Regions from separate parts of the Providencia sp. Marseille-Q8014 genome, predicted to be linked through region 1. Evidence: predicted binding sites of a transcription regulator. Region 1 holds the regulator's gene; each other region holds the start of a gene.

Region 1 (8,041 bases):
TGATTTGTGCATATACAACAATACTCATTCCGTTCTCCTTAATGTGTATTGAGAACTATCTTAAAGGGTACTTGGCTTTTGTATTGTAAAAAAACGAATAGCTGGACTTTAAGAAGGCGGACGGGGTCATGGTAAAATAACGCTTAAAATCACGGTAAAAGTGAGACTGATCATAATAGCCTGTTTCCAGCCAACGATAGGTATCTTGCTCGTGAAGCATGCTTTTAAGTAATTGTTCTAAACGGCAATTTATCTGATATCTTTTAGGCGTGATCCCATATTCTTTGACAAATTCTTTTTGGATAAAACGTGCACTATATCCCATTTCATCGGCAATATCGTTAATCTTTTTGTTTGGATGGCGATAGAGAATAGCCAATATATCATCGACTAATTGATGCTGTTTTGAGGCCTTAGTCACAGTAAAACATTCTAATAGCTCTTTAAAAGAAGCATTGATTAAGTTTTGATACCAAGGTTCTGACCATATGCTCTCAAGCGAGGTGGGATTATCCGTATAAGCTAAGGTACGTTGAGGCAGTAAAAAACGCACCGCATCATGACGCACACGTAATATAATTAATTTTCCTTGATTCGGTTTTGCTGTAAATGTCTCGACTCGGGGAATGACAAGTTGATATTGGCTAACTTGTTGTTGGTGTGCTGTTGATAAATGTAACTCTTTGGTGGAAATCCAAATCTCAGCGCCAGTACCAGGAAAAATTTTAATGGGTTTAGTAAATTTTTTAAAAATTAAGATGGAGCTAATAAAACCATTCAATTCAGCTGGTGGATAATACTGTTTGAGCATAGTCTATACGTAAAGAGTTATTAAGATAACATATAATAACGTTTTTTAGTCGAAAGACTAATAAATTAATACTCACGACGAAATTAAGGCTCTATCAAGAGATTTTTTCTCAATAATAGAGCCTTAACGACGGTTTTAAAGAATACTCGCTTGGTTAATTAACGTGGTACTCTCATTCCGCCGCTGACCCCATTGGGGCTCCAGAGAATTTGCCATAGCTGAATATCTCTGGCTCGAAAAGCACCAGCACAGGAATTTAAATAATAGCTAAACATACGTTTAAAGCGAGGCGTATAATTCTCGCTTAATTCAGGCCAGCTATTTAAAAAGCGCTCATACCAAGCCATGAGCGTTTTGTCATAATCAGCACCAAAATTATGCCAATCTTCCATGACAAATTTTCCTTCACTGGATTGACCTATATTTTGAATGGAAGGAAGTACGCCATTGGGGAATATATATTTACCGATCCATGAGTCGACATTTACCTTATTTTTATTAGAGCCAATGGTATGTAACAAAAATAAGCCATCGTCTTTAATATTGCGGCGTGCTACATCAAAATAGGTTGCATAATTTTTAGGTCCAACATGTTCGAACATACCGACAGAAACGATACGATCGAATTTATCATTTAGTTCGCGATAGTCTTGCAAGATAATATTAACATCTAGGCCAGCGCAACGTTCTTGAGCCAATTTTTGTTGTTCTTTAGAAATGGTAACACCGGTAACAGATGCGCCATAATGGCGTGCAGCATAAGCACTTAGGCCACCCCATCCGCATCCAATATCTAACAGACGCATACCCGGCTCAATTTGCAATTTGCGACAGATTAAATCTAATTTATTTTCTTGTGCTTGCTCAAGTGTCGTTGCATGATTCCAATAGCCACAAGAATATTGCATATAAGGATCTAGCATTAGGGTAAAAAGATCATTTCCCAAATCATAATGTTCTTCCCCAACAATCCAAGAGCGTTTCTCTGTTTGCAAATTTCGTAGGCGCGCCATGGCGATTTTCATGATATCTGTGAGGTTATTTGGCAGCTTTGTATCAAGCTTGGCTTTTAAAACTTTATAAAAAAAGATATCCAAGCGTTCACAGTCCCACCAACCGTCCATGTAACTCTCGCCTAGACCGAGAGAACCTTTTTGCAGAACCCTTTTATAAAAATCAGTATTATGTATTTGGATGTCGAACGGTCTAGAGCCGTTTATTTCAATTCCAGCTTGATTTAATAAAGATTCTGCGATTCTTTGCCAATTAGAAACTTTAGTTTTGGTTTCATCTACACAAGTGCTCATATGCTCTCCAACTTGAGATGAAGGTTTTTGAGATAGAATTTCAGCTTGCTGAAGGTGTAGGATTGCGAAGAATTGCTTCACAAAGACAGGAACGCATTTATACCGTCGCGCCCTGAGTTTAAACCATGAATATCGTATTAACTCAAAAATCACTTCGGACTAAGTATTATCCGAGTATAGAAGTGATAATTTTATTTAACAATGGCGAAAAATGTCACTTTTGGTAAAAAAGGAGAATTTTAAGCGATAACACTGAATTAGAGTATCAGATAAGGTGTGGATAATCATAGAAAGATGGTCGGAAGAGGGTTTTTTGAGGAAATCAGCCACGACAAAGCAGTGGCTGATGAGTTAACAGGTTGTTAATTCTGATAACTTGTTCTTTCATTAGTCTGTTTGGTGCAATCTTTTGTATATTGCATAAAATAACCAATAACCATCGGTATGATGGTCACCGCCATGACACCGGTTGTCGATAATAAAGGATCGAAAGGTAACGCTGAAACCAATAAACTGGCTAAAAAACATAAACCAAGTTGCAAAGCATTTTGTAATGCAGCGGCTTTACCGCTAGCCTGTGGATAGGTATTGAGTGCTTTTGACACCGCGATTGGATAAGACGCCCCATTCATTGCTGCCATAAAACAGAATGGAATTAAGATCATGGTGAGGCTCGGTGTTGTGTATATCGCCATCAAAAAGAGTATCGACATGCTCACCGCATAACCGACCAACAGTAATGGAAATAATACTTCAGCACGAATTTTGATTAATAGAAAACGGCAGCCATAGCCACCAATAATAAATGCTAGCGTTTGTGGGATGTAGCTCAAACCAATATCAGCAGGGTTAAAACCCATATTTCTTAAAATAAATGGTGAACCTGTTAACCAAGCAAAAAAACCCGCACTACATGAAGCGTAGACTAACACGTTACCACTATAGATACGTGAACCCAGTAGTTTTAAAAACGAAATAGATTCTTGGTCATGGGAATCCACCGTCATGTCTTTTGAAGGATTCTTTTTCAATAACAGGGTTGGAATTAACAATAAAATACCAACAGCCATTAAGACAATAAAAATAATTTCCCAATTATAATGTTCAAGAACCCATGCACCTAATAACGGTGCTAAAGCCGGAGAAAGAGCCACTAAAGGCATAATCGAAGCAAAGACTTTTTGAGTGCTCGCAGCATCATAGCGGTCAATGACCAGAGCTTGCCAGAGCACAGCCGCACTACAGACGCCAACCGCCTGTAAAAAACGCAAAATAAGGAGTTGAGTCGCATCCGTTACCCATAAAATGCCTAAACAGCTCACAATGAATAACGATAAACCTGCGATCAATATCGGTTTGCGTCCCAGTTTGTCAGATAATGGCCCCCACAAAAGTTGTGCAAAGGCAAAACCAGCTAAGAAAATGCTCAAAGAAGCACTAATCGCACCTTCAGAAGTGTTTAATGCCGTTTGCATTGAACCAAATGCAGGCAGGTACATATCGATGGCTAAAAAACCAAGCATACTCAAACCAGCAAGGTAAAGCATAAAGCCTGGGGAGTTTTTTGTCGCAGAATTTGTCATGGAAGCTTACTTATCCAGAATTTACATAATTGTTAACAGAGACTCTATTTTATAGGTTGTATTTTTACATTGTGAAACGGTAATATTTGGAATCTGCTATCAAAATTTTTGAAGGGTATCATTATGTGGTCAGCTCATGCTCTAGAAGTTATTGATGCCGTTGCAAGAACGGGAAGTTTTAGTGGCGCTGCGGAAGAACTGCATCGTGTTCCTTCTGCAATTAGCTATACGGTTAAGCAAGTAGAGGAATGGCTTGCTGTACCTATCTTTGAACGTCGTCACCGCGATGTTGCCTTAACTGAGGCAGGGGAGATTTTCATCAAGCAAAGTCGCTCCGTTATCAAAAAAATGATACAAACGCGTCACCAATGTCAACAGGCAGCAAATGGTTGGCGAGGGCAGTTTAGTATCGCGGTAGATTGTATTGTCAAACCTCAGCGAACAGAGCAACTGATCTTAGATTTCTATCGTCATTTTCCTGATATCGAATTATATATTCATCCTGAAGTGTTTAACGGCGTATGGGATGCACTCGCCGATGGGCGTGTTGATGTTGCGATTGGTGCGACGCGCGCTTCACCCATCGGAGAGCGTTATAGTTTTCGTGATATGGGGTTTATGTCATGGCGTTGTGTGGCCAGTCCAAACCATCCTCTGGCACAGCTAAAAGGAAAATTGACAGACGATCAAATGCGCGAATACCCAAGTTTATGCCTTGAAGATACCTCACGTAACTTGCCGAAAAGAGATACATGGGCATTAGATAATCAGCGGCGTTTAGTGGTGCCTTTTTGGGAAAATGGTATGACATGTCTTGTTAATGGCTTATGTGTTGGCATGGTACCTGAGCACCGAGCAAAGCCCTTTTGTGATGAGGGGAAATTAGCCCAATTGCAGCTATCTCAGCCATTCCCTCCGAGTCCTTGCTGTTTAACGTGGGTGGAAAAGAATACATCACCGGCGTTGAGTTGGTTACTTGAATATCTTGGGGATAGTGAAACACTCAACGCCGAATGGTTAGCGCCTTAATTAACGACGGTAGTCAATAAATGGTCCGTCAGCAACAGAACGACGCTCAACTAGGCGAGGATGGACTTCAATCGTTTGTGCATCTTCGCGCTTGTTCACAATACGATCAAGCAGCATAGCGAATGCCATCTGGCCTAGACGCTCTTTAGGCTGGTGGATAGTCGTCAACGCGGGAGTAAAATAACGCGCATTGCGCACATTATCATAGCCAATGATAGAAATGTCTTGAGGAACACGCAATCCCATCTCATCCGCAGCGCAAATTGCGCCCATCGCCATAATGTCACCGCCACAGAACACGGCAGTAGGTTTTTGCTTATTGCTTAAGATCTGCATCATTGCTTTATAACCAGATTCTGGTTCAAAGTCGCCTTGCACGATCCATTCATCACGTAAAGTCACTTTCGCTTCTTCCATGGCTTTTTTAAAACCCGTCAGTCGACCAATACCGGTGTTGCGTTCTAAAGAGCCAGGGATCACGCCGATGTCACGGTGACCACGATCAATTAAATAACGACCTGCGAGGTAACCGCCATGAAAAGAGTTATCAATGATACTGTCGGTAAAATCACCACGGGAAGTGCCCCAGTCCATGACGACCATAGGAATATTGCGATAATCTTCCAGCATATGGATTAGTTTATCGGGATATTCAGAACACATGACGAGTAGCCCATCAACACGCTTTTGCGCAAGCATTTGTAAGTAAGCTTGTTGCTTACCTAAGTTATTATGAGAGTTACATAAAATAAGGGTATAACCTTTCTCATAGCAACTATTCTCGACTGACTCAATCACTTCAGCAAAATAAGGCGCCTCACTTGATGTCGCGAGTAGGCCAATTGATTTTGTATGATTAACTTTCAAACTACGAGCAACAGCACTCGGTGAATAGTTGAGTTCTTTTATCGCAGCCCAAACAGCCGCTTTAGTATCATCAGCTACGAAGCGCGTTTTGTTTATTACATGGGATACGGTTGTGGTGGAGACGCCAGCGCGCTTCGCCACATCTTTAATCGTTGCCATGGGAAAAAAAAACTCCTGACCAATAATCGGTCTTGTTATGAATTCTTATTAAAAAATTACCTAATATTACCTACATATTGAGGCATAGTGCCTTAACTGGCAATAATTTAGCGATTAGTTATCGATTTTGTCTGATCTAGCGCAAAAACAAAAGAAATAATTGATGTTATAACCTGTGATATAGACACTGGTTTTTATAAATCGTCATGTCATACTTATTTAACCATGTATAAGTTATGGTTATTTTGCTGGTTAACTGTTCGTTATGATGAGAGGGACTCATGGATACAGATTTTAAATTTGGACTATTAGCAGCGTTAGGTTCTTTGGCTGTGATCATTGCTTTTGCAGTACATATTTTTTAATTTTACTGTTTAATTAAAGGTGAAATTAAGAAGGGCGAGTATTGACTCGCCCTTTAGCTATTCTCTAAAGAAAATGATTAAGCGAGGTTTTCTTCAACGAATTTCCAGTTGACTAAGGCCCAGAAGTTCTCTAGGTATTTAGGGCGCGCATTACGGTAATCAATGTAATAAGCGTGTTCCCAAATATCGACAGTGAGGATAGGTTTATCATCACCAGAGATAGGGGTTGCCGCATTTGATGTATTCACAATAGCTAAGCTGCCATCGGTTTTTTGAACCAGCCAAGTCCAACCGGCACCGAAATTTTTAATCGCAGCATCTGTGAACTGTTGTTTGAATTCAGCGAAAGAACCAAAAGCTTTATTAATGGCTTCAGCAACTTTACCGGTTGGTTCTCCACCCGCATTTGGTGCTAAGCAGTGCCAGTAAAAAGTATGGTTCCAAACCTGTGCGGCGTTATTAAAAATACCCGCATCTGAAGTCTTGATGATCTCTTCCAGTGATTTACCTTCGAAAGCCGTACCTTTGACTAAATTGTTGAGATTAACAACATAGGTATTATGGTGTTTACCATAGTGATACTCTAAGGTTTCTTCCGAGATATAAGGTTCTAGCGCATTTTTAGCATAAGGTAGAGCGGGAAGTTCAAATGACATTGCGTACTCCTTGTTTGCGTTTAAAACAACACATATGGGTGTGGTGCTCATAAAAGTGAGCAAATAATTTAATACGTATATCTTGCTATGAGTTATACACGAACCGAACGTTCATGCGGTCTTGCTTATTCTTTAATAGATTAATAATAGCATGAGATGCTTGCCGAGTTATAGGCATGGATATTCTGCGTCATATATTACCAAATTTTTTCAACAAAAACACCTTAAAATCATAGAGATAATTATCTTAATCAATAGAGTTTAAGATCGCGCTTTTCTGCCTTGCTGAAGGAAGTTCGTGTAACTTAAAACGGGATTCTAGAAAAAATCCCTTTTTCCAGCTTGGAGTGCTATAGTAATACCCCTGTAAAACTGGCATATTGTATGAAACAATCACGTTTTAACATTCCGGTCAAATATTCTAGCTTAGTCGCCATCGTTGAGAAAATGGCTGACGATGGCGACTGACTGCAAATCAGCACCCATGTTCTAAGGAAGTAAAAATGACGACAATTGAAAGAATCGAGCGCCAAATTAAAGAAAACCCAATCCTTCTGTACATGAAAGGCTCTCCTAAGCTCCCTAGCTGTGGTTTTTCTGCTCAGGCAGTTCAAGCTTTATCTGCTTGTGGTGAACGTTTCGCTTATGTCGATATTCTGCAAAATCCAGATATTCGTGCAGAACTACCAAAATACGCTAATTGGCCAACTTTCCCACAATTATGGGTTGATGGTGAGCTAGTAGGCGGTTGCGATATCATCATGGAAATGTATCAGCGCGGTGAACTCCAGTCACTGATTAAAGAAACTGCTGATAAGTATCGCTCTGCGGATGAGACTCGTGCGGAGTAAGTATCTGCTTAGTTAAGAACGCCGAGTAAATCTAAAAAACCGTATTAGCCCCATAGGTTAAGCTAATGCGGTTTTTTTGTATCTTAAGGGGCTTAAGGGGGCGGGGTTACTCTTGCTCTGCGAGTGGCCAACCACCTAGCTTTTTCCATTTATTTACTAATTCACAGAACAACAGTGCGGTACGATTCGTATCATATAAGGCCCCGTGAGCTTGCTTGCCATCAAATGGAATACCCGCTGTCACACAAGCTTTCGCTAAAATCGTTTGTCCGAAAACCAGACCACTTAATGCCGCAGTATCGAATGTGGCAAATGGGTGGAATGGATTACGTTTTAAGCCTGCACGTTCAGCTGCATTCATGACAAAACTATGATCGAATGTCGCATTATGAGCAACAATAATGGCTCGATTA
Region 2 (8,041 bases), 1.3 Mb from region 1:
AGATCCTATTGAAATGCATACAAGGGTCGACCAATTTGCTTATCAGGCGGATATACTGAAACTTTCAGAAGAAGAACTGTTGTGGTTGGTTGATGACCTTAGCTTAGATAATGCCATCGAGAAGCTTAAACGGTATCCTGCTCGTTTGAAAGTTATCACTCAGGGAGCCAAAGGCTGCATCGTTTTGACGCATAACCAACAAATAGGTATGAGTGCATTTCGGGTTGAAAGTGTTGATACCACAGGGGCGGGAGATGCATTTATGGCAGGACTGCTTGCAGCGATTGCTCAGGCTGGGTTAAGTGATAATGAGGAATATTTGATGAATATTATCACTCAAGCTACTGCTTGTGGGGCGCTAGCAACGACGCGTAAGGGGGCAATAAGCGCGGCGCCAACGCAGAAAGAGTTAACTCTGTTTATTAATCAGCAACCACCATTACATATTCGAGAGCTTTAAAACTAAGACTATATTAATGTGAATAGTGATGTTAATTAATTCAAATTAATAGATAAAAGCGTATGATACTGGCAGTAAAATTTTATCTGTAAAACATCTATTTTGGATTAATTATGCTACTAAGATCAGGGGTAGTATTAGCTATCTTTTCTTATATTCTTTGGGGGATCACGCCACTTTTTTACCGTTTATTACCTGGAGCAGAACCTTTAGAGTTATTGGCTCAACGTGTGATTTGGTCGATCCCTTTTTTATTACTGATCCGTCTGCTGATTAAAAATAAAACGGCTTGGCAACAAGTATGGGCGGATAAACGTTCGATAATTTTGTGCCTATTTAGTTCGGCGATTATGGCGATATCATGGGGCGCATTCACCTATGCTTTAACCCATGGGCAAGTGCTAGCCGCGAGTCTTGGTTATTTTATTAATCCTTTATTTTCCATTTTACTCGGCGTTGTTTTTTTACACGAAAGGCTTGTTGTCGCGGAAAAGATGGCGGTATTACTCATTTTTTCGGGCGTTTGCTTTCAAATTTTGCAGTATGGTGAATTACCTTTACTTGCATTGGTGATGGGCAGTGCTTTTGCGGTTTATGGTTTGATCCGTAAATTCATTCGGTTCGATGTTATTACTTCACTATTTATTGAAGCTATTTGGTTACTGCCTGTCGCTGGTGGGATCACGTGGTGGCTCTCTGTTAATGAGAGTAGTGCTGTAGCCGCAGGGGATTGGCAAATTAAACTACTCTATATGCTCGCCGCTCCTGTCACAATTATTCCATTACTGTTTTTTACCGCCGCAATTAAGCGCACGACATTGACGGTAATCGGACTGGCACAATATATTGAACCGACAATTCAATTTTTACTGGCGGTATTCTTATTTAATGAGCTATTTGATTGGGTAAAAGGAGTCAGTTTCTCATTAATTTGGTTGGGGTTACTCTGCTGCATTATTGCTTTATTGCATAAGCGTTACAACGAATACCATAAACGGGTTCCTTACGTTACTGGGCGCGATAAAACACCAAAACTGTAATGTATTATTTGAGATGGGAGAGATTGCTCAGATCTTTAGTGGTTAAAGCAAACGATTGCGTATATAATCTTCACCATTAAATTGGCATATTTGCATACAAGGTTATCTATCATGAATCAATTAGGTACAGCACTTTGTCCTTCTGCAACAAAAGTTATGTTACTCGGTTCAGGTGAGCTAGGAAAAGAAGTGGCTATTGAATGTCAGCGTTTGGGCATTGAGGTTATTGCGGTCGATCGTTATGACAATGCGCCTGCAATGCACGTTGCTCATCGTTGCTATACCATTAACATGTTAGATAGCGATGCGATTCGCCAGCTGGTAGCGCAAGAAAAACCCGATTTTATTGTTCCAGAAATTGAAGCCATCGCGACAAAAACCCTTGTGGAATTAGAACAGCAAGGACAAAAAGTGGTGCCTTCTGCACATGCTGTTTATTTAACAATGAACCGTGAAGGCATACGTAAACTTGCAGCAGAAGAACTGGGTTTGCCCACTTCAGATTATCGGTTTGTTGAAACGCAAACTGATTTTATCAATGCTGCCAATGAGATAGGTTTTCCATGTATTGTGAAGCCAGTCATGAGCTCTTCAGGTAAAGGACAAAGTGTCATTCGTTGTGAACAAGAGCTCGAATCTGCATGGCACTACTCACAAGAGGGTGGGCGCACCGGTCAAGGGCGTGTGATTGTTGAGAAAATGGTGCATTTTGATTTTGAAATCACCATGTTAACGGTCAGCGCAAGTGACGGTATTCATTTTTGTGCACCTGTTGGGCATCGCCAAGAAAAAGGTGATTATCGTGAATCATGGCAACCACAGCATATGAGCGAAAAAGCGTTGCAAAATGCGCAGGAGGTCGCTGCAAAGATTGTTACGGCATTAGGTGGATATGGTTTGTTTGGAGTCGAGTTATTTGTATGTGGTGACGATATCATTTTTAATGAAGTTTCTCCCCGACCACATGATACTGGAATGGTCACACTCATCTCACAAAATTTATCCGAGTTTGCTTTACATGTGCGTGCATTTTTAGGCTTACCTATTGGCATGATCCGCCAATATGGACCCAGTGCATCAGCGGTTATTTTGCCTGAATTACATAGTCAAAATATTGTTTTTTCAGGGCTTAAACAAGCGCTGGGTTCTGATATTCAATTGCGTCTATTTGGAAAACCTGAAATAGCAGGAACTCGCCGTTTAGGGGTTGCACTCGCAATAGCTGATTCGATTGATAATGCGCTCGATATGGCGAAAAAAGCGGCTCAAACGGTTAATGTGAGTGGTTAACGAAAAGCCACAATGTATGAGTGAATAAATTGTGGCTTGGTATTAGCTCATTAGTGATTATCTTGTATGATCATGGCAGCACCGCGTTCAGCGATCATGATTGTTGGTGCGTTGGTGTTGCCACTTGGAATTTCAGGCATAACAGAGCAATCAATAACACGGAGTTTGTTGATACCATGAACTCGTAAGCGTAAATCAGTAACAGAGGTTGCTGCGTCTTTTCCCATACGGCAACTACCAACGGGGTGATAGACCGTTTTACAGAAATTACGTACAAACTCTTCTAATGCCGCATCATCATCGCGGACTTGTGCTGGTGGCATCAGTGTTTCTTTACTGACTGCTTGCAAAGCTTCTGATTCAAGAACTTGCAAACCGAATTTGACGGCACGCTTACAACCTTCCATATCTTCTGGAGAAGCTAAGTAGTTGGCATGAATTTTCAGAGGGGCTTGAGGATCTTGACTACGTAGCAGTAATTCCCCGCGTGATTTCGGCTGTAAATAGCCCACTTTTAAGGTAAATCCATGTGTAGCGGGAAGCGGCTCGCCAGGAACATCATCCCAACTATCGAGAATAGGTAAAAAATGGATTTGCACATCTGGGCGGCCTTGACCACAGCTATCGATAAATGCAGCGCCTTCGAGTACGTTCGAGGCTAATAAACCACTGCGAAAAGCGAGCCATTGAAATCCATGCTTCAAGGCATTAATCCCTTGATCTGCCCCGAAAAGGCTAATGGGATCTTTGGTTGTGACATTAATAGACATATGTAGATGGTCATGGAAATTCTTGCCAACAGGAAGATCCACGATAGTTTCAATACCGAGCGTACTAAGATGATCTTGTGGACCAATCCCTGATAACATTAATAACTTAGCGGAGCCCATTGCGCCGGCACAGATAATAACTTCTTTCTGTGCGAATGCTTCTATTTCATGACCATCGTTTCCTTGATAAGCCACTCCTACCGCTTCCCCATCACGAATAATGATACGGTTAACTTGTTTATTGAGTTTTACAGTGAGCTTATCGCTTTGAGCTACACTTTTGAGGTATGTTTTTGAAGTGCTGGCTCTCTCTCCATTTTTAGTCGTTGTTTGATAGAAACTGACCCCTTGTTGGCTTTCACCATTAAGGTCGCTGACATAGGGTAGGCCCTGTTCTTGGGCTGCCCGAATAAATGCCATGGAAAGAGGGTGACGATAACGATTTTCACTGACAGGCAGAGGGCCTGAGGTGCCGTGATAGCTATCAGATAAACTTTCATTTTGTTCTGCTTTTTTAAACCAAGGTAGAACGTCTTGATAGCTCCAGCCATCACAGCCATAGACTTGGGCCCAGTTATCATAGTCTTGTTTTTGGCCTCGAATATAAATCATGCCATTGACCGAGCTGCTACCGCCAAGGACTTTGCCTTGTGCTATCTGCATTTTTCGATTGTTTGCATGAGGTTCAGGCTCGGTTTCATAAGGCCAGCTCTTTTGAGCAATAATTTTGGCAACGCCCGCAGGCATACGGATATACAGATGATTGTCATTGCCGCCGGCTTCAAGGAGCAAAACCCGTGATTGTGTTTCTTTGATAAGGCGTGCGGCAATAACACATCCCGCAGAACCTGCTCCAACAATGATGTAATCATAATTGTTATTATTCATAGATTCCCCTGACGAAGTGACATTTTTGTCATCATTGAATTTCGTTTTATTAACAATAACTCTTTATTTTATTAACGTGTGAATAATATGATGTTTATGTGAGGTGGTTCAAATTGGCTACTCGGAAATGGCTTATTGAAGCTATTATTCTGTTGTTTTTTCTCATTAATGTAATTCTTAAAATTGTATTTCTCTTATTATCATTAATAAGTAAATGAATTTATTGGGGGAATTTTTCCATGATCTGATTGGCTCATTTTCATTCTATTCTTAGTTTAACGATCAGTAATACCCAGTATATTGAGGTCAACTTATTTAGCTCTAAAAAGAAATAAAAATGATTAAACGTTTAATAGTTATGTTAATCGTGATACCCGCGATATCATTTGCCAATTCATTGTCGGAACAATTTGCTCAGTTTCTGGAGCAACCTGATAAACCATTAAACTGTTTTGAAGCCGATTCTGCCTATCGTTATTGTTTAAAAAACCAGCCTAAACAGGGCGTAATTGTGATTGACCGGCAGGGGAATGAGGTTTACCAACCTTATTATTTTGATAATTGGCCTGATGAAGCTCAGGAGGGGGTTTATCGTATTCGACAGGGCGACAAAATTGGTTTTGCTGACGCAAAGACAGGAGATATTGTCATCGCCGCAGAATATGATTGTGCTTATCCATTTGAAAATGGTATCGCGAATGTGGGGATAGGCTGCAAAACTGAAACGGCTGGTGAACATAGCTGGTGGACTGGCGGTCAATGGAAATGGATTGATTTGAATGGTCGCACGGTAAAGCCCAATCACTAAATGATGATAGCGATGTTTATATTGCTTCTACGTAACAAATTGTTTTATTTTTGTCATTTCAATTAATATGATTAACTTATTGATAATAAATGTTTATTGTTAAGTAAATCACACTTCTGCGGTCTTTTTTCTTCTAATAAAACCATTCACAGTGAAAATTTGACCGCTTAATTTTGTATGTAACCGCTCACGCTTACTTTAGCCATTCTTAAATAGATATTTTCTACCATATAAACCATGGCAGAGCTCAAACTTTTTCTTAACACATGGTGATAACGGCTGCCAAAAACAGACTTAACTGCGACAACATTACGCTCTTTCAAATTAGTTTGTCCTTGATAAGTCAATAAAACACGAAAAAAGTACGTTTTACCTTAGAAGGGTGTTCTATGAACAAAAATGGTATTTTAAAGCACATTCCTTGGATGATACTGGGGATAATTGGTGCGATCTGTTTAGGGGTAGTCGCACTCAGACGTGGGGAGCACATTAGCGCATTATGGATAGTTGTGGCTTCCGTCGCTGTTTACCTTATAGCCTATCGTTATTACAGCTTATATATCGCCAAAAAAGTGATGAAGCTGGATGAAACGCGCGCGACACCCGCCGTGATTAATAATGATGGTTTGAACTATGTACCGACTAATAAAAACGTGTTATTTGGTCACCACTTTGCCGCTATTGCGGGGGCGGGGCCATTAGTAGGACCTGTATTAGCAGCCCAAGTCGGTTATTTACCCGGAACATTGTGGTTACTCGCTGGGGTGGTACTGGCGGGAGCGGTGCAAGATTTTATGGTGTTGTTCATCTCTTCACGCCGTAATGGTGCATCATTAGGGGAAATCGTCAAAGAAGAGCTTGGCCCAATTCCAGGGACGATTGCCCTTTTTGGCTGTTTCTTGATCATGATTATTATTCTTGCAGTATTAGCGCTGATTGTGGTTAAAGCATTGGCTGAAAGTCCATGGGGTGTATTTACTGTCTGTTCGACGGTTCCAATTGCACTGTTTATGGGGATATACATGCGCTATATCCGCCCCGGACGTGTCGGGGAAGTCTCAGTCATTGGTATTGCTTTGCTGATCTTATCTATCTGGTTTGGTGGAGTGATCGCGCATGACCCATATTGGGGACCTGCTCTCACCTTTAAAGATACGACCATTACTTATGTTTTAGTTGGTTATGCTTTTATTTCGGCTTTATTACCTGTTTGGTTGATCCTAGCTCCTCGTGATTATCTGGCTACTTTCCTGAAAATTGGGGTTATTGTTGGCTTGGCTATTGGGATCGTGATTTTAAATCCTGAATTGAAAATGCCAGCAGTGACACAATTCGTGGATGGTACAGGTCCTGTTTGGAAGGGTACGCTGTTCCCATTCCTGTTTATCACCATCGCATGTGGCGCAGTATCCGGCTTCCATGCTTTGATAGCATCTGGTACAACACCAAAACTACTGGCTAACGAAAAAGATGCGCGTTACATCGGTTATGGTGCGATGTTGATGGAATCATTTGTTGCGATTATGGCATTGGTTGCTGCTTCCATTATCGAACCAGGCCTTTATTTCGCCATGAATACACCGCCAGCTGCTTTAGGTATCACAATGCCTAATTTACATGAGCTTGGTGGTCCAGATGGTGCTGCAATTATGGCACAGCTGAAAGATGTGTCTGTGCATGCAGCTGCAACCGTCAGTTCATGGGGATTCGTCATTTCACCTGAGCAGATCATGCAAACGGCGAAAGATATCGGTGAGCCTTCTGTCCTGAACCGTGCTGGTGGTGCACCAACACTAGCGGTTGGTATCGCTTATGTATTCCATGAAATTATGCCTGCTGCCAATATGGGCTTCTGGTATCACTTTGGTATTCTCTTTGAAGCTTTATTTATCCTAACAGCGTTGGATGCGGGAACACGTTCAGGCCGCTTTATGCTACAAGATTTATTGGGTAACTTCGTTCCATTCCTGAAAAAAACCGACTCCTTAATTGCAGGTATTATTGGAACTGCGGGATGTGTTGGTCTATGGGGCTACCTATTATATCAAGGTGTTGTCGATCCATTAGGTGGCGTTAAGAGCCTATGGCCACTGTTCGGTATTTCGAACCAAATGTTGGCAGCGGTTGCTTTAGTCCTGAGTACTGTCGTTTTAATCAAGATGAAACGGAGTAAATATATCTATGTCACCGTATTGCCGGCGGTATGGTTATTGATTTGTACTACATGGGCATTAGGATTGAAACTATTCAGTGACAATCCTCAACTTGAAGGTTTCCTCTATCTTGCGAAATCGTATAAAGAGAAAATTGCTGCGGGTGGTGCTGATTTAACTGCACAGCAAATCACCGACATGAATCACATTATTATTAATAACTATACTAATGCGGGTCTAAGTATCCTGTTCTTAGTTGTCGTCTACGGTATTATTTTCTATGGTATCAGAACGGCAATGAAGGCATATAAAAACCCAGAACGTACCGATGCAGAAACACCTTATGTGCCAGTACCTAAAGAAGGTGTGAAAACATCATCACACTAATCTTTAGTCGATAAACGGTGCCCTGCATGGTGATAAACACGATGTAGGGCATTTGTATTGGAGTGATACTATGTTTGGAAATTTAGGCAAAACAGGTAAATACCTTGGGCAAGCCGCGCGTATGTTAGTGGGTATCCCTGATTATGATACTTATGTACAGCACATGGCAGACAATCATCCTGATAAGCCTGTCATGACGTACAAAGAGTTCTTTCGCGAACGCCAAGATGCGCGTTATGGTGGTA
Region 3 (8,041 bases), 2.2 Mb from region 1:
CTGCCTTGTTATTTATTGAGTAATCAGCGCGGGAATTTGCTCATTTGTTGGCAAAATATTCGTGGGAATAGCGTCGGGAGCCGTAGCAGGAGCGGGCTGAGGCTCCATCGGTGAGGCCTCATTTTCAACTGATGAGGTGACGACGCCTTTCACAACGGTTCGATACATCTGTTTCCCTTGTAATGGTATTGCCACTAATTCACCATTTAAGCTGCTAGCTAATGATGGTGCTAACAAGTCACCTTGCAATGAGGCATCAAAATCACCCACGATTTGAGATGGGAAGCCTTGCCAACCCCATTGATTTAAAGCGGAAAGCTCAATATTAGTCCCTGAGGCTCGGAGTAAAAAGGGGATTTTTTTAGGGGATTGCTTGACTAATAACCCTAACTTCACCAGCCCTTTGTCTGTGCTTGTAGTGAATGAAGCCGCAGCAGAACTTTGACCACTTTGGCGTAAGTCCATATAAGGCCGACGTATCATGACTTGATTGATGGTTCCACTATCGGCATTAAAGGTGGCCTTGCCACTCCAAATCCCCCATTGTTTTTGTTTAATAAGGCTGACGTCTTCTATTTTGCCGCTCAGTGCAGTGAATTCGAATGGGAAACTAGGGGCAATATTCATCAATAAAGACTGCGATAAGGTAAATTGTTTGATCGTTAAGCCGGATAACCAATCAGGTGAGGGTTGGCTGAAGAAGTGTAGCCAATTTTCAGGCAAGGTATATAAAATACCGGCTAATTTGCCGTCATTGAGTGTCAGCGTTTTATTATTACGTTGCCATACACCATTAAGGCTAAATACCCCTTTGTAATAATAACCTGAAAGTTTCTCGATATTGAGGTTATCGCCTTGAAGGTTGAGATTGCCAATCAGCGTATCAAGTTGTTGATCATTAATAACGAGTTGATTAATGCTGAAATTAATATGACTTTCTGGGCTACTCCAACTACTTCTGACCCAGTCAAGGTGGTCGATTTCAGTATTGAGCCCTGAAATTGCCCAATCTTTTCCTTGGATATCCACATTAGTGAGAGCGACATTTTTCAAGGACACTGTACGGTGACTATTGAGAGCCTGATTTAATGAAGCAAAGGGAATATTATTTTGCCAACCAACTTTGTCCATGACTAAAGAATCAACTGTGATGGTGCTGTCCGTTAACACCTTTCCTGAGCCTTTAATATAACCATTATTGAGGTAGCCACTGGCTTGAGTAAATTCAGTAAGATTTTTTTCGAGCTTACCGGTGACTGCAACCGTTTTTAATGGTAACTCATTAATATTCAATTCTTTTGTGGTAAATCGAAAGTCTCCGTAGCCGAAAGGATGGTTAGTCGTGGGGTGCCATGGTGTAATGCCACCCGTAAAGCCAAATACGTTGAACTTATTATTTGCTTGATTTAGTTGAATACGGCTATTTTCAAATTGCAGGATATTGGCATTTAAAGGTATTGGCGTGGCAGTCTCTACAGATGAGATATCTAAATTCCCTTCGGTGATGACTAATCGACGAATGGCGGTGCCACTCAATAAATTACGCCAGTTTATATCAACAATCATTTGCTTAGCATCCAAAGTCATATCTTTATGACGTGACACAATGTTGACGTCTTGAAAGATAAATTCTCCAGCATTGGCAAACTCATGCCCCATGATACCCACTTTAATATCATAATCAGTGAATTTACTTAACAACTGACTGGCATAGGATGCACCCCAGCGTGTTTGCAGCCCAGCGTAAGTAAATATAACCACTAATAACAACAGTAGTAAAAGGGTCGTGATGAGCTTAGTTAACCACCTCATGGTTTATCTGCCTCTCCATATATTGGATTGTTTGGATGAAAGCGCTGCCGGGTAAATGACTAAGATAGAATACAGAATAACCGCCAGTGTATTCAACTCTGGCGGTAAATGATAGGTTACTTTTCGTGAGGGAAAATTAAATTCAGAATAATTGCAGTTAAACCGCCTGCCGCGATACCGGATGAAAATAAAGTTTTCAGCCAGTCCGGCGCAAACTGTAAAATCAACGGCTGCTGCGAAACCCCCATTCCGACGGCAAGGGATAATGCAATAATCATGATCGCTCGACGATTAAGTGGTTCACGGGAGACAATACGTACGCCAGATGCCGCGATGGTTCCGAACATCACAATTGTTGCTCCGCCAAGTACAGGCTCAGGGATCTGTTGTACAAAACCGGCAACAGCTGGGAATAACCCTAATAAAACAAGCATTAACGCTACGATATAGCCGACATAACGGCTGGCGACGCCAGTAAGCTGTATCACCCCATTATTTTGACCAAAACAGGAGTTAGGGAAAGTATTGAAGACGGCAGATACCATCGAGTTCAAACCATTCGCTAAGACGCCACCCTTAATTCGCTTCATATAGATTGGACCACGTACCGGTTGTTCTGAAACATCGGATGTTGCCGTAATATCACCAATCGTCTCTAAAGAGGTCACCATAAATATTAGCATCAGCGGAATTAACAGATTCCAATCAAACGACAACCCATAATAAAACGGCTCAGGTATCGTTATCATGGATTGTTCCGCGTTTGTCTCTTGAGCTGTGGGTAACATATCTAACCACCAAGCAGCAATATAACCAATTGCCATGGCGATAACTAAAGAGGCAACACGCAAGTAAGGATTTTTTTGGCGGTTAAGTAAAATGATAACAGCCAACACAATACCCGCTAGCAATAAATAATCAGGGGAACCGAAAGTATTATCAGAAATTGCGGTATGACCACCACCAATAGACGTTAATCCGACTTGAATGAGTGATAAACCAATTATCATGACAACAACACCCGAAACGAGAGGAGTAATTACCCGTCGTGCTAAATGTAGGAAGCGAGAGAGTACCACCTCAGTGAGCGCTGCAACCAGTAGTGTGCCAAAAAGTGCTGCCATCATCGAAGGAATATCAGCACCACCTTGTTTAAGTGCAACCCCTCCCATAATCAAAGGTGCAACAAAGTTAAAGCTTGTACCTTGTATTGAGAGTAACCCCGACCCCACAGGACCCCATGCTCGGATCTGTATTAAAGAGGCAATACCAGAAGCAAATAGAGACATGCTAATAATACGCTGAGTGTCATGCGCTGGAAGCCCCAATGATTGGCAAATGAGCATTGCCGGGGTGATCACTGCAACAAACATCGCTAAAAGATGCTGTCCAGCTGCAAATAATGCTTGGGGGAGAGGAGGTCGGTCTTCTAATCGGTAAATGAGTTCACTTTTAGGTGCGACGTCAACAGCCTGTTTTTGAGATACTTCGGTGGTCATTTTGGTCTTTCTCTGCCAACAAAAAAAGCATTGTAAAGCGACTAATTTAAAAAGCAATCGTTTGCGCGAAAAATATTTCTTCATTGTTAGATAAGGAATGTCACATTTTTATATGTTTTAACTTGTGTTTATCGCCAATTTTTTTTCTAATTCAGTTACCTGCTTTTGGCGTTTTAAGGAAGAAATTAACGTCTTACTAGTTTTAAATAATATTAACAACAGACGAGGTACATAAATGTATCATCTCGATGTCTACGGTACGCTTGTGGCAGCTACCCTTGTGCTATTGCTCGGACGTAAACTTGTAAAAACAGTTCCTTTCCTAGAGAAATATACTATCCCTGAGCCTGTTGCAGGCGGGTTGCTGGTCGCTTTTAGCTTATTAGTGATCAAGCAAGTATTCGATTGGAGCTTATCTTTCGATTTATCATTACAAGAACCGATGATGTTAGCCTTCTTCGCGACAATCGGTTTAAACGCAAACTTAGCCAGCTTGAAGGCTGGTGGTAAGGCACTCTTTATTTTCATCTTTGTGGTTGTAGGCTTACTGCTAGTACAAAATACGGTTGGTATTGCCTTAGCGGAATTACTTGGTCTTGATCCTCTTATGGGGCTGCTTGCTGGTTCGATTACCTTATCAGGTGGTCACGGTACCGGAGCTGCATGGGGTAAGATCTTCACTGAAAATTACGGTTTCCAAAGTGCAACTGAAGTTGCGATGGCATGTGCAACATTTGGTTTGGTACTCGGTGGATTAATCGGCGGTCCAGTTGCACGTTTCCTGATCCGCAATATTCCTACGCCAGGTACTGGGGATGATGATAAAGATGTCCCTACTGCTTTTGAAAAACCGCAATCAGGCCGTATGATTACTTCGATGGTACTGATCGAAACGATTGCTATGATCGCGATCTGTTTAATGGCAGGTAGCTATATTGCAGAGTTATTAGCGGGCACAGCGTTTGCTCTACCTAAATTCGTTTGTGTGCTATTTGTGGGCGTTATTTTAAGCAACAGCTTATCTATTGCGGGTTTTTATCGTGTATTCGACCGTGCGGTTTCTGTTGTCGGTAACGTGAGCCTTTCCCTATTCCTTGCGATGGCACTGATGAGCCTGAAACTTTGGGAACTGGCATCTCTAGCAATCCCAATGTTAGTGATCTTGGCTGTTCAAGCTTGTGTGATGGCAGGCTATGCCATTTTCGTGACCTTCCGTGTGATGGGTAAGAACTATGACGCAGCGATATTGGCGGCAGGTCACTGTGGTTTTGGTCTAGGTGCAACACCGACAGCAATCGCTAACATGCAGGCAGTAACGGATAGATTTGGTCCATCTCATCTTGCATTCTTAGTTGTTCCAATGGTTGGTGCATTCTTTATTGATATCGTCAATGCGATTGTGATCAAACTGTATTTAATGTTACCGGTATTTCCTTCAATAACGGGATAACAGATAAAAATAGATAAAGGTAAATAGCAGGTATTGCCGTGAATTTATTCACGGCAATTTTCGTTTATAGGGCACATAATAAATAATGAAATTAGCGCGATGTGTGTAACAGGCTCATCTGATGTAGCGCTGAAACAAGCTCATTTTCATAATGGTCAAGTGTTTCAGGGTAAGAGGTATCACTGTTGGAAGGTGAGAAATTAACCTCAGATAGCTTAATTTCTAAATGAGATTCTGTGGTACGCATATGAATACCTTGCAAAACTTGTTGCAACTGCTCCGCAGCTCTTCCACCACCTCGATTGGCATAACTGACCATTAAGGCAGGTTTGTTGTTCCACTCTTTATACAAATGGTCTATCGCATTTTTTAGTGCGGCTGGATAGCCCCAGTTATATTGTGGAAAAACGAAAATATAAGCATCGGCTTCAGCGATTTTTTTGCTCCAAGCAATGGTATGTGCTTGGGTATATATTCCTTCGGCGGGGAGATAGGGCTCATCATCCATTGGTAAATGCCAATCTCTGAGATCAAGGATTTCAGTTGGATAATTTTTCGCAGCGACATCCTTGACCCAGTGTGCTATCTGAGGTCCTATTCGTGCTTGTCGAACACTACCAATTAAGATTTGTATCTTCATGTTCCACTATCCCTTGTTGTTATGGCTTTTAATTTTTACAAAACGTATTAAGGTCTTTATAGTGCTACGATTGCATTAAGCTTGGCTGTATTGCTCGCGTTCAGGTAGCCACCTTTCAATAATCAATTTGGCATTTTCAGGATAGTTCTGCTGAATATGGCGCGCGATACGTTGTACTTCAGGCAACATATGCTGATCTCGCAGTAAATCAGCGACTTTAAATTCAGCATTGCCGGTTTGGCGTGTTCCTAATAATTCCCCCGGCCCCCTGATTTCCAGATCTTTTTGAGCAATGACGAAACCATCGTTACTGTCACGTAATACTTGTAAACGTTGTTTGGCGACATGGGTTAACGGTGTTTTATAAAGCAGTACACAGTGAGAGGCGATAGCACCTCGACCTACTCGGCCTCGTAATTGGTGCAATTGAGCTAGCCCTAGTCGTTCTGGATTATCAATAATCATTAAACTTGCATTAGGAACATCAACACCCACTTCGATAACGGTAGTTGCAACCAGTAGCTGAATCTCATTATTTTTAAATGCCGTCATCACACTCTGTTTTTCGGCGGGTTTCATTCTTCCATGCACGAGACCTACTTTTAATTCGGGCAATGCTAATGATAACTCTTCGCTCGTCGCTTGTGCTGCTTGCGCTTCTAAAACATCAGAATCATCAATTAAAGTGCAGACCCAATAGGCTTGGCGGCCTTCATCAATACAGGCTTGCCTGACACGTTCAATAATATCTTTACGCCGAGTATCGGGAATGGCCACTGTCGTAACAGGTGTTCGCCCAGGAGGCAGCTCATCAATGATAGAGGTATCCATATCAGCATAAGCGGTCATTGCCAAAGTTCTGGGGATCGGTGTGGCGGTCATAATTAATTGGTGGGGGTGAAACCCTTGTTGTTCACCTTTTTCACGTAAAGCGAGGCGTTGATGCACACCAAACCGATGTTGCTCATCAATGATAACCAAACCAAGAGTTTTAAAGGAGACATGCTCTTGAAATAGGGCGTGAGTCCCAATGACCATGCTCACCTCACCATTTGCAATGGCATCTTGCTGCTGCTGGCGCGCTTTACCTTTTTGCTTGCCAGCAAGCCAACCCACATTGATCCCGAGAGGTTCAAACCATAATTTAAAATTATTAGCATGTTGCTCAGCCAAAATCTCGGTTGGTGCCATCAAAGCCACTTGTTGACCATTTTCAATCGCAGATAAAGCCGCTAATGCGGCAACGAGTGTTTTTCCTGAGCCAACATCCCCTTGAATTAAACGCATCATCGGTGCATCTTTGACAAGGTCTTGTTCTATCTCGGCAACCACACGATTTTGAGCGTTAGTTGGGGAAAAAGGTAACTGGGCTAAAAATTGTTTTTTGAGTTTGCCGTCCAGTGTCATAGGCTGAGCATAAAGGCGTTGATTGCCTGCACGGATCGCCAACATACTTAAATGATGTGCTAAAAGCTCTTCGAGTATTAAACGTTTTTGAGCGGGATGCTGACCTTTTTCTAGCTCACTTAAGGCAACGTTAGGTGGTGGAGTATGTAATAAGCGAATTGCCTCAGGAAGGCTGATTAAACCACGGCTAAGTTCTTCAGGTAATAGTTCTTTGATCTGCCCGTTATCTAATAGCGCTAACGCTTGCTCAATTAATTTCCTCAGTGTTGCCTGCCTTACCCCTTCTGTTGTGGGATAAACGGGGGTGAGGTTCTCTTGGAGAGAAATATTGGTCGTATCTTGAGAGACTTTATATTCAGGGTGAATGATTTCTGGACCAGTATTGCCACGACGCACCTCGCCATAAGCAATAACATGGCGACCTTCTGCAAGGCTATTTTTCATTGCCGCCGAAAAATTGAAAAATCGTAGAGTTAAGTTGCCTGTTCCGTCGGTGATAAGACTAGTCATCATGCGCTTACGGCCAAAGACGACCTTAGTTTGTAATACTTCCCCTAAAATAGTTGCGGTTGTACCTGGCAATAGGTCACGAATTTGGTAAAGACGAGTGTGATCTTCATAACGAAGAGGGAGGTGTAATAATAAATCTTGAACAGTATTTAGCCCTATCTTACTTAGTTTTTCAGATTGGCTAGCCCCAACGCCATGTAGCGTGGTCAATGAAATCGTATCAAGTAGGCCACTGTTCATTGTTTCTCCCTTAACCTAGCTGCTGTTTTTTCATTTTTTCACTTAGCTGCATTTGTGCCCACCAAGACGCATCGGCTTCTATCTCTCCTCGTTCATTGATATAAGGCCGTGGTAAGCCTTTACGCTTGGCAACCTCTGCAAGAACGGGATAGCCGCCATCAAATAGCCACTCTTGCTGCTCTTGCTCTGAAAGTTGGCTTATTTCGCGGGAATACATACCAGCAAGTTGCCTTTGGCGCTGTGCTTCATAGAGAATCAGTGCCGAGGCGACAGAGACATTCAGGGATTGAACCATACCAACCATTGGAATAATAATGTGTTGATCGGCTAATTTCAGTGCTGTTGAAGAGATCCCTTTTTTTTCTTGCCCCATCATAATACAGGTCGGGCGAGTATAATCAATTTCACGGAAATCGACGGCTTGTTCAGATAAGTTCGTTACAAGAACTTGCATGTTCTGTGATTTTATCTGTGAAATAGCCT
Region 4 (8,041 bases), 1.2 Mb from region 1:
TTATTGAACCGAGCCATTGAATTGATCCCTTCCGCCAAAGTCATTGATTGCGCTCCACTGCACCTTGCCTTTTTGGTGAATATCTTGATACACCACATCACTAAAAGGGGCGATCATGGTATTACCTAATTTGGGATTAAGCTTAATCAATTTATTAGCCACTTTAATTTCACTGAGTGTGATGTAATAAGGTGTCGGGTTGGCCACTTTTAATCCATTAGAGTGCAGAGAGAATTTCAATAACCCCATCGCCTCTTTTTGGCTAATAGAAAACTTAACAGGTCGATAAAATAGTTTGATCGTATTTCCCGTTGCAATTTGCAATGTCCCTGCCAAGTTAGGATTTGCTTTATCATCAAGCTTATCTGTTGCTGGTAATGCTATTGCTCTAAAATAAAAAATAGATTCACGATCTTTTGGTAAATCATTTTTAATTCTGAGAATTTTAACCTGATTTAAATTATTAGGTTCCAAGCGAAACATAGACGGTGTTGTCACAAACTTATCTTGAGCGACTTGTCCTTGTACATCACGATAAATTTGTGTACGAATTAAATATGGCGTATTCGAATTGTCTTCGCTTTTGATAGTAATGTTCGCACCTACATTGTCCCTACTCTCATTATAAATAATGCGAGTTCCATGCAATATAATCCCCGCTATTGCTGAGGTTGAACTCAGTAATAATAACATTGTTCCAATCATGCCAAATACTTTTACTATCATATCCCTACACCTAATAATTTATTTCACATTAAAATGAAGCGCAGAAATCTGCGCTTCAAGTATTACGAGTTACTCAGATGCATAAGCAATAATAATTGGCGCTGAATATGAACCAACAGCAGGCACAGCATCAGTCGAACCCATACCAACCTTGAAAGAATAATTAGTTGGTTGTGTTGCAGATACCGTTACAGGAATGGCTTTATTAGCAACAACTTGGTCTGTTTTGCCATCTTCTTGCAACATAAAGCCAACTGTAGGGTCGCTACCGATAAAGATATTTTTTGCTGTGTTAGCCGTCGTGGTTGTGCCTTGTACATATAAAGCACCTTTATCTGAATCCGCACTACAATTTTCTAATGATACAACAAGCGCCGTATCACCATTTTGTACATTGGGTGTAAAGCTATTTTGAGCAAAAGTACCAACATTAAATACTGAGTTGCCACCATTTGCAGTGACATTACAAGTTACCGCGGTAATTACACCATTCAGTGTAATATTATCGCTATTATCACCAGCAGCAGCACCAAAGCTGACGCCAGTAAATAACATCGCTGTAATTAACTTAGTTTTAAAAGCCATGATATTCCTCATGAACAAGTAGTGATTAATAGAGCTTAAGTAGCCTCATAATAAATTCAAAATAAATAAGAAATAAAAGATCAGTGTAAGTAGAAATAATATTTACCCCTACCTATTAAAATAATAAATAAAAATACATTTATGTAAACACCTGCTTTTTTAATAATGATAAAACTAAAGCTCATTATATTATTTTAACATTTATTTAAATCTAAATTTTCATTTAAAATACTATCAGTGAGCCAACCAAAGCAAAAATAAAGAAATCTAAATCCATAATAGTCAGTTTTAGACTATAAAGTTGAAATATAAAATTATATTTCATTAATTTGGTAGTTTTTTGTGTTAATTAAGTATTAACACTTAATTTTGTGAGTTTATAGTCACTCTAGATAATTAAATAATGTTGCTACTTTTGAAATATTATTTATCAAAATAGCTCAAAAAATTAATTAAGCCCGTTGCGTTACTATTAATAACATTTGAATTTTTATACTATTAATATTTTAAAAGCCGATATCTTTTAAGTGACTTAATTGGAATTTTTTAGCTGAATCGATACCAGCTTTATTTATTAATCCATAAATAAAGTGGGATGTTAAATGCAGAAAAAGGGAATAAAAAAACCCGTTAAAAATATTTTAACGGGTTAATCTAATCGTATGAGAGGTTATTTACGGCGCCAAGTTGTTCCTTGTGCACCATCTTCTAGCACAATTCCCATTGCCGTTAATTCATCACGGGCTGCATCGGCTAAAGCCCATTCCTTATTTTTACGGGCGTCATTACGCTGTTTAATCAGTGCTTCAATTTTAGCAACTTCTTCATCGCCTTCACTTTGTGCATTACCTTGCAAAAAGGCTTCCGGCTCTTGTTCAAGTAATCCTAATACACTGGCTAATTGACGCAATTCCGCTGCCAATTCATTCGCAGCAACCATGTTTTCTGCTTTTAAGCGGTTAATTTCGCGAGCCATGTCAAACAGGACGGAATAAGCCTCTGGTGTATTAAAATCATCGTTCATCGCTTCTTCAAAACGGTGCTTAAATACTTCACCACCCGCAGGAGCCACTGATTTATCTGTACCACGAAGCGCGGTGTATAAACGCTCTAAAGCCGTACGAGCTTGCTTTAGATTCTCTTCAGTATAATTTAATTGGCTACGATAATGGCCAGATAATAAGAAATAACGCACGGTTTCAGGATCGTAATATCCTAGTACATCACGAATAGTAAAGAAATTATTCAGTGATTTAGACATTTTTTCACGATCAACCATCACCATCCCTGAATGCATCCAGTAATTCACATAAGGACCATCATGAGCACAGGTAGATTGCGCGATTTCATTTTCATGATGTGGGAACATCAAATCAGAACCCCCACCATGGATATCAAAGTGATTACCCAATGCTTTACTGTTCATCGCGGAACACTCAATATGCCAGCCAGGGCGACCTAAGCCCCATGGTGATTCCCAGCTAGGCTCACCTTCTTTTGACATTTTCCATAGTACAAAATCCATTGGGTTACGTTTAACATCAGCAACCTCAACACGCGCCCCTGCTTGTAGTTGTTCTAGATCTTGACGAGATAATTGCCCATAATCTTTATCTGTTTTCACCTCAAACATCACATCACCGTTTTCTGCCACATATGCATGGCCACGTTTGATCAGTAAGTCAGTGAGTTCAATAATTTCTTTAATATGCTGTGTTGCGCGAGGTTCACTATCAGGTCTTAGGATATTGAGAGCATCAAAATCCTTGTGCATTTCAGCCAGCATGCGAGTCGTTAACGCATCAACTGTTTCATTATTTTCAGCAGCACGTTTGATAATTTTATCGTCAATATCCGTCACGTTACGTACATAAGTGAGGTCATAACCCAGATAGCGTAAATAACGGCTAATGGCATCAAAAGCCACAAATGTACGACCATGACCAATATGACACAAATCGTAAATGGTGATACCACACACGTACATCCCTATTTTCCCTGGGTGAATGGGTTTAAACTCTTCTTTTTGGCGACTCAGTGTATTAAAAATCTGTAGCATCTGGACTATTCCGTTAAATGTGTACGTGTTTATCACCCATATACTCGACTCACTCCCAGTTACTGCGCGACGGATAGCATTCGCTCATCCTATGCTAGTATTTCGGAAGCTGCTCGCGATAGACCTATCGTGAATTCGCATCTCAAACTCTTTGGAGTATCGCTGGTTCAAGCTATTAAGGGATATTTCAATAAATATAAGGTATCTACCTACAAAATAGAATGATATTGAACCCTGAACACTATCAGAATGCAAGAAATACACATGATCTTTGTCATACTATCGCTATCGTTCAACGCATTGATAACCTAGACAGTGACTTCAAGTCGGGTTTTATCTGTGATATAAACTTCCTGACAACCACGCCTTCAACAGAAGGCGCAATAAATACAATTATTCAGGATAGCTATTATGGTGACTTTTCATACCAATCACGGTGACATTGTTATTAACACTTTTGACGATAAAGCTCCAGTAACCGTCGAAAACTTTTTGAATTACTGCCGTGAAGGTTTCTACAATAATACCATTTTCCATCGTGTCATTAACGGTTTCATGATCCAAGGCGGCGGTTTTGAACCTGGCATGAAACAAAAAGCAACAAAAACACAGATCAAAAACGAAGCTAATAACGGCTTAAAAAATAATCGTGGTACTTTAGCCATGGCTCGTACTAACGATCCACACTCAGCTACAGCACAGTTTTTCATTAACGTTGTTGATAACGACTTCCTTAACTTCCGTTCAGAACACCCTGATGGTTGGGGCTACTGTGTATTTGCAGAAGTTGTTGAAGGTATGGACGTTGTTGACAAAATCAAAGGGGTTTCAACAGGTCGTAGTGGTTTCCACCAAGACGTTCCACGCGAAGATGTTGTGATTGAAAAAGTGACTGTTAGCGAATAATTCGACGCATAATATGTCCACTTATATCATTGCAGACCTGCATTTGAGTGAAGATGAACCGGCGATTACCGCCGGTTTTATGAATTTTATTCACCAACAAGCTATTAATGCCGACAGCCTGTATATCCTCGGCGACTTTTTTAATTATTGGATTGGTGATGACGATAAGACTCAGCTCCATCAACAAGTGGCTGAAGCCTTAAAAAGCCTTACTGACCGTGGTATCCCTTGTTACTTTATTCATGGAAACCGTGACTTCTTACTAGGCAAACGTTATGCCAAGCAATGTGGCATGACGATACTTAACCAAGAAACATTGCTTGAACTTTATGGTCAACGCGTGTTGATTTTGCATGGCGATACACTGTGTACCGATGACCAAGCTTATCAACGTTATCGTCAAAAGGTCCACACACCATGGATCCAACGTGTATTTTTAACTTTACCTCTATTTATCCGCCGACGTATTGCTGAAAAAATGCGTAAAAATAGTCAATATGCTAGCAGTATGAAAACCGAATCAATTATGGATGTCAATCAGCAGGCCGTTATTGCAGCGTTAGAACACTATCAAGCGGACTGGATGATACATGGTCATACCCATCGCCCCGCTATTCATGAAATTGATGTCGCTGATAAACGTTATTATCGCGGCGTTTTAGGTGCATGGCATCATGAAGGCTCAGCATTTGTGATAAATGAACAAGGTATTGAGCTCATTTTTTTCCCTTTTTAATCTCTGATACGGTGACTCAGTAAATTGCTCAACTCGCATTCGTTTGCTGATATTTTAACCACGCAAACGTTTTCCTTAGCGAGTTACCATGATATGATCGGGGCAATTCATTTTTCCCACCTCACGGTGAAAATTTATTAACCACAGGGATTACACAAAATGACTGCTCAATCTGCGGCAAAAATCGCTATTGTTATGGGTTCTAAAAGTGATTGGACAACCATGCAACACGCTGCCGATGTCTTAACCGAGCTGCAACTGCCTTTCCACGTTGAAATTGTCTCAGCACATCGTACCCCCGACAAACTATTTTCCTTTGCGGAACAAGCAAAAGAAAATGGCTTTGAGGTGATTATTGCAGGAGCCGGCGGAGCCGCTCATTTACCGGGTATGCTTGCAGCAAAAACCTTAGTTCCTGTGTTAGGTGTTCCAGTACAAAGCGCTGCGTTGAGTGGTGTCGATAGTCTCTACTCTATTGTACAAATGCCTAAAGGTATCCCTGTGGGTACACTGGCAATCGGTAAGGCCGGTGCTGCAAATGCGGCACTACTGGCCGCACAAATTCTTGCGAATACTGATAAGGCGCTATTTGCTCGCTTAGCCGCTTGGCGTGAGGCGCAAACGAATGATGTGCTTAACAACCCTGATCCTCGGGAGGCACAATGAAACCCGTCTGTGTCCTTGGTAATGGTCAATTAGGCCGCATGTTGCGTCAAGCAGGTGAACCGCTTGGTATTGCTGTATTTCCTGTTGGGTTAGATGCGGAACCTGAAGCCGTTCCCTATCAACAAAGTGTTATCACCGCAGAAATTGAGCGCTGGCCTGAAACACCACTGACTAAAGAGCTAGCACTTCATAATGCCTTTATTAACCGAGATATTTTTCCTCGTTTAGCAGATAGATTTCCACAAAAAAGCCTCTTTGATTCGCTGGGTTTAGCCACCGCACCTTGGGCTTCTCTTGACGCTAAAGCGCAATGGCCTGAACTCTTTGCAACCCTCGGTGATTTCTTGATCGTCAAACGTAGAACGGGTGGCTATGATGGCCGTGGTCAATGGCGTGTTTCACCCGGTAACGAAGCGAATCTACCCGATGAAATCTATGGGAACTGTATTGTCGAGCAAGGTATCCCTTTTGATGCAGAAGTATCCGTTATTGGCGCTCGTAATCGTGCGGGGGAGTGTGTATTTTATCCCATCACTCATAACCTACATCAAGAAGGTATCTTACGCACCAGTGTCGCTTTCCCCAACGCGAACCATTCACAGCAGCAACAAGCTCAGGCTATGTTAAGTGCTGTCATGAATGAGCTAGATTATGTTGGTGTTATGGCAATGGAGTGTTTTGTCGTTGGTGATAAATTACTTATCAATGAATTAGCTCCACGTGTGCATAACAGTGGTCACTGGACCCAGAATGGTGCCTCTATCAGCCAATTTGAATTGCATTTACGCGCTATTTTAGATTTACCAATGCCATCGCCAACAGTATTTAATCCTTCTGTTATGGTGAATTTAATTGGCACTGAGCTCAATCAACAATGGTTAAGTTTACCGTTAGTTCATCTGCACTGGTATGAAAAAGACGTTCGTCCTGTTCGTAAAGTTGGTCATTTAAACCTGACTCACAGCTGCCCAACTGAGCTTGCTGACAGCCTAAATTCGCTAGTAGAGCTGTTACCAAATGAGTACAAAAGTGGCATTGACTGGGCGAAAGAAAAATTAAACTGGTACTACAGCCAATAAATAGGGAAAATAGCGCCATACGATGCCCGATATTTTCGGGCATTTTGCATTTATATGGCTGCTTTTTTTACGAAAAGGCAGAGTTACTGGAGTTGACATGGCCGCGACAGATTCCCCATCCTTATTTAGCCCACTCTATCAGTGGAGTATCCTCATTCTTTTAGGGATGGTTTATTTTTTAGCCACTGCAACCACCTTTACGTCATTGGGTGTTGTCCTCCCCAGTATGATCGAAGAGCTGAAATGGAGCTGGACAGAAGCAGGGTTTGGTTTCACCTTATTAGGGTTAACCTGTGGTCTTGCAAGTTTCCTGCCCTCCTTGCTTATCCGAAAAATCGGCGTTCGCCTGACACTCCTTCTCGGTACGCTGATCTTTATTGCCGGTTTTTATAGTTTATATTCAACAGAAACCATTAACCGCTATTTTCTTGGCACAGCACTCATTGGTGTGGGTTTCACTTTACTGGCGACCGTTCCTGGAACCTATGTGCTTTCTCGCCTATTTGAAAAGCAGTCATTAGCCTTTGGTTTATATTTTACGATTGGTGGATTGGGTGGTGTCGCTGGGCCTTGGATCTATTTTTATGCATCAAATCAGTTAGGTTCGTGGCGTATGCATTGGGTACTCTGCGCTGTTTACCTTGGCATTGTGACATTCATTACCCTGTTAGCATTGCGTGAAGGTAATCGAGAACGAGAACATGCTAAACATGTGATGCAAAAACAGGTTAGCGACGGCAGTAAACCGATTTATCGCACTACAGAGGTATGGACAGTACGTCGTGCTTTGCGCACTTGGCAGTTTTATTTAATAGCAGCAACCTATACTTCATTTTTATGGTGCGGTATTACGGTTAACAGTTTCGCGGTTGCCCATATTGAAGAGCGCGGCTTTGGTATCACTATTGCCGTTTCATTACTCAGCACAATGGCTTTTGTTAACGCATTTTCAAGATTTATTGGTGGTGCCGTTGGAGAATGGTTGGAGCCCAAAAAACTGTTAATTGTTAGCCTGATCATTATGGTATTTGGGGTTATTTCATTAAGTATCGCAACCTCATGGTTATGGTTGATATTATTTGTGCTCTGTGTCGGTATCGGCTATGGCATGACTTTCTTAGCCTCCAGCGTTTTATTATCCAATTATTTTGGTCGTGGCCCCTATTTAGAGTTATTTTCCGTGGTGAATTTAATTTCTACTGTGGCGTGTTTAGCGCCATTTATTGCGGGTGCGATTAAGGATTATACAAGTAGTTTTACACCTGCATTTCTTATTATCGCCGC

What was found. Region 1 encodes PurR, which represses purine synthesis genes. Its sites were predicted from a motif close to CANGCAAACGTTTGCNTG; they were not measured.
Region 2: a site for PurR is predicted at 1,545-1,562, ahead of purT (formate-dependent phosphoribosylglycinamide formyltransferase). Genes of this name have one in related genera too.
Region 3: a site for PurR is predicted at 3,362-3,379, ahead of gltS (sodium/glutamate symporter). Genes of this name have one in related genera too.
Region 4: a site for PurR is predicted at 5,072-5,089, ahead of purE (5-(carboxyamino)imidazole ribonucleotide mutase). Genes of this name have one in related genera too.

What each region holds. Positions count from the first base shown of each region.
Region 1 covers NZ_CBCOPT010000001.1:2,514,890-2,522,930, reverse strand. The annotation lists gene ACWPW6_RS11085 (putative quinol monooxygenase) at 1-28, opposite strand, end outside; gene ACWPW6_RS11080 (helix-turn-helix transcriptional regulator) at 56-811, opposite strand; gene cfa (cyclopropane fatty acyl phospholipid synthase) at 970-2,118, opposite strand; gene punC (purine nucleoside transporter PunC) at 2,481-3,701, opposite strand; gene punR (DNA-binding transcriptional activator PunR) at 3,825-4,730, shown strand; gene purR (HTH-type transcriptional repressor PurR) at 4,731-5,756, opposite strand; gene cydH (cytochrome bd-I oxidase subunit CydH) at 6,038-6,121, shown strand; gene sodB (superoxide dismutase [Fe]) at 6,199-6,777, opposite strand; gene ACWPW6_RS11045 (Grx4 family monothiol glutaredoxin) at 7,281-7,628, shown strand; gene rnt (ribonuclease T) at 7,735-8,041, opposite strand, start outside.
Region 2 covers NZ_CBCOPT010000001.1:1,190,799-1,198,839, forward strand. The annotation lists gene ACWPW6_RS05155 (aminoimidazole riboside kinase) at 1-460, shown strand, start outside; gene rarD (EamA family transporter RarD) at 574-1,500, shown strand; gene purT (formate-dependent phosphoribosylglycinamide formyltransferase) at 1,612-2,790, shown strand; gene ACWPW6_RS05170 (GMC family oxidoreductase) at 2,841-4,448, opposite strand; gene ACWPW6_RS05175 (WG repeat-containing protein) at 4,786-5,256, shown strand; gene ACWPW6_RS05180 (carbon starvation CstA family protein) at 5,646-7,796, shown strand; gene ACWPW6_RS05185 (YbdD/YjiX family protein) at 7,867-8,041, shown strand, end outside.
Region 3 covers NZ_CBCOPT010000001.1:306,906-314,946, forward strand. The annotation lists gene ACWPW6_RS01330 (AsmA family protein) at 13-1,812, opposite strand; gene ACWPW6_RS01335 (uracil-xanthine permease family protein) at 1,929-3,311, opposite strand; gene gltS (sodium/glutamate symporter) at 3,547-4,761, shown strand; gene ACWPW6_RS01345 (NADPH-dependent FMN reductase) at 4,853-5,401, opposite strand; gene recG (ATP-dependent DNA helicase RecG) at 5,477-7,558, opposite strand; gene trmH (tRNA (guanosine(18)-2'-O)-methyltransferase TrmH) at 7,569-8,041, opposite strand, start outside.
Region 4 covers NZ_CBCOPT010000001.1:1,311,093-1,319,133, reverse strand. The annotation lists gene ACWPW6_RS05700 (fimbrial biogenesis chaperone) at 1-726, opposite strand; gene ACWPW6_RS05705 (fimbrial protein) at 1-17, opposite strand, end outside; gene ACWPW6_RS05695 (fimbrial protein) at 796-1,311, opposite strand; gene cysS (cysteine--tRNA ligase) at 1,982-3,370, opposite strand; gene ppiB (peptidylprolyl isomerase B) at 3,782-4,276, shown strand; gene ACWPW6_RS05680 (UDP-2,3-diacylglucosamine diphosphatase) at 4,290-5,012, shown strand; gene purE (5-(carboxyamino)imidazole ribonucleotide mutase) at 5,172-5,678, shown strand; gene purK (5-(carboxyamino)imidazole ribonucleotide synthase) at 5,675-6,757, shown strand; gene ACWPW6_RS05665 (MFS transporter) at 6,855-8,041, shown strand, end outside.